2 linked regions of the Rudanella lutea DSM 19387 genome follow. The protein of the gene in region 1 binds, or shares a complex with, the protein of each later gene. Links are inferred from orthologs where the notes say so. Each region holds a gene or a part of one and is shown on either strand. Other genes may lie near its edges. The genes, in order: mnmG and mnmE.

The links.
Region 2: the proteins of mnmG (region 1) and mnmE are in contact, whole or in part, in a solved structure (PDB 9HIP), measured with the Escherichia coli proteins. The link is inferred for Rudanella lutea DSM 19387 from one-to-one orthologs.

Annotation. Positions count from the first base shown.
Region 1 is NZ_KB913013.1:3,248,413-3,251,702, reverse strand. Bases 283-3,244 are described here. They hold mnmG (tRNA uridine-5-carboxymethylaminomethyl(34) synthesis enzyme MnmG), read left to right. Parts: upstream 283-813; coding sequence 814-2,676; downstream 2,677-3,244. Other genes in these bases: RUDLU_RS0113390 (methyltransferase domain-containing protein), read left to right, coding at 2,734-3,244; RUDLU_RS0113400 (DUF4175 family protein), read left to right, coding at 283-725. In the rest of the region: more of RUDLU_RS0113400, read left to right, coding at 1-282; more of RUDLU_RS0113390, read left to right, coding at 3,245-3,290. UniProt on the Escherichia coli protein: NAD-binding protein involved in the addition of a carboxymethylaminomethyl (cmnm) group at the wobble position (U34) of certain tRNAs, forming tRNA-cmnm(5)s(2)U34.
Region 2 is NZ_KB913013.1:2,126,266-2,129,465, reverse strand. What follows is about bases 312-3,183. They hold mnmE (tRNA uridine-5-carboxymethylaminomethyl(34) synthesis GTPase MnmE), read left to right. Parts: upstream 312-995; coding sequence 996-2,372; downstream 2,373-3,183. Other genes in these bases: RUDLU_RS0108835 (HipA domain-containing protein), read left to right, coding at 3,073-3,183; RUDLU_RS0108840 (HipA N-terminal domain-containing protein), read left to right, coding at 2,744-3,076; RUDLU_RS0108845 (helix-turn-helix transcriptional regulator), read left to right, coding at 2,517-2,747; RUDLU_RS0108855 (oxygenase MpaB family protein), read left to right, coding at 312-872. Outside these bases: more of RUDLU_RS0108855, read left to right, coding at 1-311; more of RUDLU_RS0108835, read left to right, coding at 3,184-3,200. UniProt on the Escherichia coli protein: Exhibits a very high intrinsic GTPase hydrolysis rate. Involved in the addition of a carboxymethylaminomethyl (cmnm) group at the wobble position (U34) of certain tRNAs, forming tRNA-cmnm(5)s(2)U34.

The sequences.
Region 1 (3,290 bases):
TGTCGAATATGAAGTATTACATGGATCAAAGTGTTCAGCAGCTGAAAGAGCGTAAACTGTCGCAGGCTTCGTCTCGGCAACAGTTTGCTATGACTTCCATGAACAATCTGGCCCTTTTGCTCAGCGATGTATTGAAAAATATGCAGCAGCAAATGAATGCTATGGGCGCTCCCGGTTCCGGTTCGAGTAAGGGTAAAAGTAATAATCCTTCGGGCGAAATGGGGGAGATGCAAAAACAGCTGAATGCAAAAATGAGGCAAATGTCGCAAGGGGGGACTACAGGCCGAGCGCTTTCTGAGCAGCTTGCTCAAATGGCTGCTGAACAAGCCATGATTCGAAACTTGCTTAAGAAGTTACAAGAGAATGCAAAAGGAACTGAGGCTGGTAAGCAGATGGATAAACAAGTCAACGATCTGATGGAAAAAATGGATCAGACTGAAACAGATCTGGTGAATAAGCGAGTAAATCAAAATACAATAAACAGGCAAAATGAAATACTTACACGCCTTCTTGAATCAGAAAAAGCGCTAAAACAACAGGATGAAGACCCTAAGCGGCAATCACAAACGGCCAAAGCGCCTAAAGTGAGCTCACCATCTTTCTTTGATTCAATAAATAACAGACCCCAGATTAAACAGGTTGAAGTACTCAGGTCCGTAGTTCCAACGTACAATCCCTACTATAAAAAACAGGCTAACGATTATTTACAGAAAGTAGCCAAATGATTTAAATCCAGAAGCGGAGAACTTTTTTAAAGTTTTCCGCTTTTTTCTTAAAAGTTTCCACGTGAAACATTTTAAGTTTTCCGCAAAAATGCACGAAACATACGACGTCATAATAGTCGGGGCCGGACATGCAGGCTGTGAAGCAGCGCATGCCGCTGCTACCATGGGTTCAAAGGTTCTGCTCATTACCATGAACATGCAGACGATTGCCCAGATGTCATGCAATCCTGCTATGGGCGGAGTTGCAAAGGGGCAGATTGTCCGGGAGGTCGACGCCTTAGGCGGAATGTCTGGAATCATCAGTGACAAAAGTATGATTCAGTTCCGTATGCTCAACCGCTCAAAAGGGCCCGCCATGTGGAGCCCACGCTGCCAGAGCGATCGGAATTTGTTTGCCAATGAGTGGCGACTCGCACTAGAGCACAACGCCAATGTCGACTTTTGGCAGGATACCGTGAGCCAGCTTCTGGTAAAGCACAATCGAGTTCAGGGTGTGCGTACAGATATGGGCCTCGAGTTTATAGCAAAAGCTGTAGTACTCACCAACGGGACGTTTCTTAATGGCCGAATCTTTATTGGTGAAAAGATATTCGGTGGTGGACGAACGGCCGAACGATCTGCAACAGGTCTGACCGAGCAATTGGTCGAACTGGGTTTTGAAGCGGGCCGGATGAAAACAGGAACGCCCCCTCGGATTGATGGACGTTCGTTAGACTATAGTCGAATGGAGGAACAACCCGGCGACGAAAACCCGGGTAAGTTCTCGTATAGTAATACTAAGCCTTTATCGAAACAACGGAGTTGTTGGATAACCTACACCAACAGTGAGGTGCATGAAACACTGAAAGAAGGCTTTGAAAAATCACCCATGTTTACTGGGCGAATCAAAGGATTGGGTCCGCGGTACTGTCCATCCATTGAAGATAAAATCAACCGATTTGCTGATAAAGACCGGCACCAAATCTTTGTTGAGCCGGAAGGGTGGGAGACAGTCGAAGTCTATGTAAACGGTTTCTCTACGTCTTTACCTGAAGATGTTCAGCTAAGAGCTTTGCGTAAAATTCAGGGTTTTGAGCAAGCTAAAATGTTCAGACCAGGCTACGCAGTTGAGTATGATTTCTTCCCGCCAACCCAGCTAAGGCACACACTGGAAACACATTTGGTTGAAAACCTTTTCTTTGCGGGCCAGATAAACGGGACTACGGGTTACGAGGAGGCTGCCTGCCAAGGGCTTATTGCAGGTATAAATGCACACCAAAATGCGTACGAAAAAGAATCCTTTACAATCAGTCGGTCCGAAGGATACATAGGGGTTTTGATTGACGATCTAATAACGAAGGGTACTGAAGAGCCATACCGGATGTTTACCTCAAGGGCAGAGTATAGAACACTCCTCCGCCAGGATAACGCCGATTTACGGCTGACTGAACGGGGATACACTCTCGGACTAGCCTCCGAGAGCCGCCTTCACAATGTCCAGAAAAAGAAGCAAAGTATTGCAGACTTGATGGATAACATACGGGTTACAAAAGTCAAACCTGAAGAAATAAATAGCTGGTTGGGCAATCTGAATAGCGCTCAACTTCGTGAGAAAAGTAGTTTGTACGGCCTGATTAAACGCCCGGAGATAGGGCTGACTGAGGTCGACTATCTATTGCAGTTCTTGCCCGAATACGAGTCTAACGTAAACAACGAAACAATTGAGCAGGCGGTTATTGAAATCAAATACGAGGATTATCTGAACCGTGAACGTACAAATGCTGAAAAGATCAGCAAATGGGAAAACTTGGAAATTACGGCTGATTTTGATTACGACAGATTAAAGGCCTTATCGTTTGAAGGGCGAGACAAACTGAAAAAGCAAAAGCCCGCTACTATTGGACAGGCCTCCCGAATAAGTGGAGTCAGCCCCTCGGATATTTCAATCCTTCTCGTCTATTTAGGTCGTTAGACATCTATCTTTGATCCCGCTTAAACAAGCGGGATTATTTTTTAAGTCGCTATTGATATGAATCAGGAAACGCTGACGAACTGCCCAATTTGCACATCCACTCATTTTTCGACGCATTTAGTTTGTAAAGATTATCTGATAAGCCAAAGCGATTTCACCATACAAGTGTGTAATCAATGCGGGTTTCGTTTTACAAATCCCCGACCGGATTCAGCATCGATAGGCGCTTATTACCAATCCGCTGATTATGTTTCGCACAACGACAGCGGTGGAGGCTTAATCAACAAAGTATATCGTTTAGTTCGCCAATATACCTTGCAGCAAAAGCTTAAGCTTATTAACTCGCTACAAACTAAACCAGGTAAGGTGTTAGATGTCGGGTGTGGTACAGGACTCTTTTTGGAAACATGTCAAAAAGGTGGTTGGTCGATTAACGGTGTAGAACCTGACGCAAATGCACGGACCGTAGCCACCAGTCGTCTGAAAATTCAAATCAAAGCCGATATTGACCAGGTTGTCGACGGGGAATTTGACTTACTCACAATGTGGCATGTCTTAGAGCATGTACCAGACTTGACGGAAACTTTAAAGAAATTAAGAAGCCGCGTAAGGGT
Region 2 (3,200 bases), 1.1 Mb from region 1 along the record:
TGCGTTGGCTGGGTAATACGAGCCAACTGGCCCCCACCGATCAGCTGCCTGTCGTACAACAGTTTTTTGCCGATCACGGCACCATGCCCGTCTGGGCCGACACGGCTCGTATGCAGCGGGGAATGGCCTTTTTCAAAAAGCACGAAGGGGCCATTGGGTTGGCGTTGGGGACGCTGTCGTTGCCGTACACCTATCTGGGCGCCAATGGCGTGCAGGTGCTCTGGCTCACCGAACGGATCAAAACCGATACGGCCCGCCGGTTGCAGGAAACCGGCGAATGGGTATTTGCCGTGAACAATCCCAAAAACTGGGTATCGTCAGCGGGCACTCCGTCGGCCATTTTGTACACCCTCAAAATTCGGCTCATTCACGCGGCTTCGCGCTGGTTTGCCGGGCATACTGGTCGTTGGAATGATGCCTGGGGAACGCCTATCTGTCAGGAAGATATGGTGGGTACCATTGGGGCGTTTGGGTACATCGTGCTGCGCGGATTGCGCAAGATGGGTGTCTCCATGACCGATCAGGAAGAAGAAGACTATCTGCACCATATCAACGTAGTGGGCCATTTCAACGGGGTAGCCTATGAGCTGTTACCTCAGAATATGCGGGAGGCCTACCATCTGGATGCATTGATCGCACGTCGACAGTTTGCTCCGTCCGAAGCGGGTCGGGGGCTCACCAAATCGTTGCTCGAAGCCATTGTTACCATCAGTGGGAATCCGGCAGCCCGGAACCTGGCAGCCGCTCAAATGCGTTTCTTCCTGGGCGACGCCCATGCCGATGCGCTGGGACTGCCGGCGGTGCCGCTCGAACAGGGGCTCATCAACGTGGTGAATCGGCTGCCTATTTTTCCAAAATTGATAACCAAGTAGTTTTTAGTTTACAGGTTTGGGTTAGCTGCCGCGAGGGGGCCAACGTCAAGCCCTGCAACGGACCCAAGGGCCCGGAGAGGGACCTGGTAGCTCTACGGGTTAAACTGAAAACGGAAGACGTTTATGCAACAATTTGAACCCATTGCGGCACTGGCTACGGCCCCCGGTATTGGTGCGATTGCCGTGGTGCGGGTGTCGGGCGAAGGGACTATCGAGATCACCAACCGAATTTTCAAGGGGAAAGACCTGAGCACCCAACCGAGCCATACGGCACATTTCGGTACGCTCCGGCAACCCGACGGCACTATCATCGACGAGGTGCTGGTGACGGTATTTCGGGCGCCTACGTCGTTCACTAAAGAAGACGTAGTCGAGATTTCGTGTCACGGTTCTGATTATATCATCCGGCAGATTCTGACCCGGCTCACCCGCGAGGGCGTTCGGCTGGCGCGGCCCGGTGAGTTTACGCAGCGGGCCTTCCTGAACGGTCAATTTGATCTGGTACAGGCCGAAGCTGTGGCCGACCTGATTGCGGCCGACTCCGAAGCGAGTCACCGCTCGGCCCTGAGTCAGCTGCGGGGTGGTTTCTCCCGAAAACTAAAGGACCTGCGGCAGCAACTCATCGATTTTGTGGCTCTGGTGGAGCTGGAGCTGGATTTTGGCGAAGAGGATGTCCAGTTTGCCCGGCGCGACCAACTGCGTAGCCTGATGGTGGATGTCCGGCGGGTGCTGCACCCCTTGATCGAGTCGTTTTCGGTAGGAAATGCGGTGAAAAACGGCGTGCCTACGGTGATTGTGGGTAAGCCCAACGCGGGCAAATCGACCCTGCTCAACGCCTTGCTGGACGAAGAAAAAGCGATTGTGTCGGATATTCCGGGTACTACCCGCGACGTAATCGAAGACGAACTGTTTATCGACGGAATCCGGTTCCGGCTTATCGACACGGCGGGTCTGCGGCACACCACCGACACCATCGAGGCTATTGGTGTGGAGCGCACCCGGCAGCAGATGGAGAAGGCTTCGGTGGTGGTGTACCTCTTCGACGGGGCCGAGACTACCCCCGGCGAACTGCGCCGGACCATGGCCGAGCTGGAGGAAGCTGGTAAGCCCTATCTGTTGGTGGGCAACAAGGCCGACCTTACGCTTGATTCGGGTCGGCAAACCCTCGACGATATTGCCGGAAAAGGGAAAATAATCTGGATTTCGGCCCGCGACCAGCGTATCGACGACCTCAAAGCCGCTCTTTCGCTGCGCGTTCGTACCGACTCGGCCGTGCAGACCGACGGTGCATTGATCACCAACGCCCGGCACCTCGAACACCTCACCGCTACCGACGACGCGCTTGCCCGCGCAATCAACGGCCTCGATGCGGGCGTGACCGCCGATTGGCTCGCTATGGATCTGCGCGTAGCCCTGCGCCACCTCGGCGAACTGACTGGTGAAATCACGACCGACGACCTGCTCGACTCTATTTTTGGCCGGTTCTGTATTGGTAAATAGTGGTTTTAGGCACTGCCTGGATTTTTGGAAATACGCTATATTTTCTATTCGGGTATGGTGGGTTTCGTTTAATGTACTAATATTATACCCTATGAGGTATAATATCGGATCTTGTGTCGCTTTATATACCTTATCGGGTATATTATGAAAACAGCAATAAGCTATTTTGTAAAGGAGCGCCGAAAACTATTTAAGCTGACACAGGAAGACCTGGCTCAGAAAGCGGGTGTTGGGCTACGCTTCGTGCGTGATCTGGAGCAGGGGAAGGCCAGTTTACGTCTCGATAAAGTCAATCAGGTATTGGGTTTATTCAACCATGAGGTGGGGCCGGTGCCAACTCGGTCTTCATTCGAATCAGAAAAGGAAATACCATGAGGCAGGCCAATGTGTACGTATTCAATCCGCCTATATTGGCGGGCCAACTGAAAGAAGCCGATGAAGGATACGTGTTTACATACGATGCCGACTATCTGGTAAGTGATGGTGCCATGCCTGTAAGTTTGACTTTACCACTTGCCGGTACGCCTTATCGTAGCACGATATTGTTTCCATTTTTCGATGGTTTGATTCCGGAAGGGTGGTTACTTGATATTGCTGAACAGAACTGGAAGTTACGGCCTAATGACCGTTTCGGTCTGCTGTTGGCCTGCTGTCGCGATTGTGTTGGAGCTGTAAGTATTGTTTCTGTTACCAGTGAGCCATGACACGTTGCTTAGCCTGTTACGAGCCGTTGGCTGTTGATGAAACTGATTTTCATGCAAAATGCAGTCGGAAAATGTTTGGCACTATACAGGTCCCTCTGTTGCCGTATTCGCTGGATACAATGCA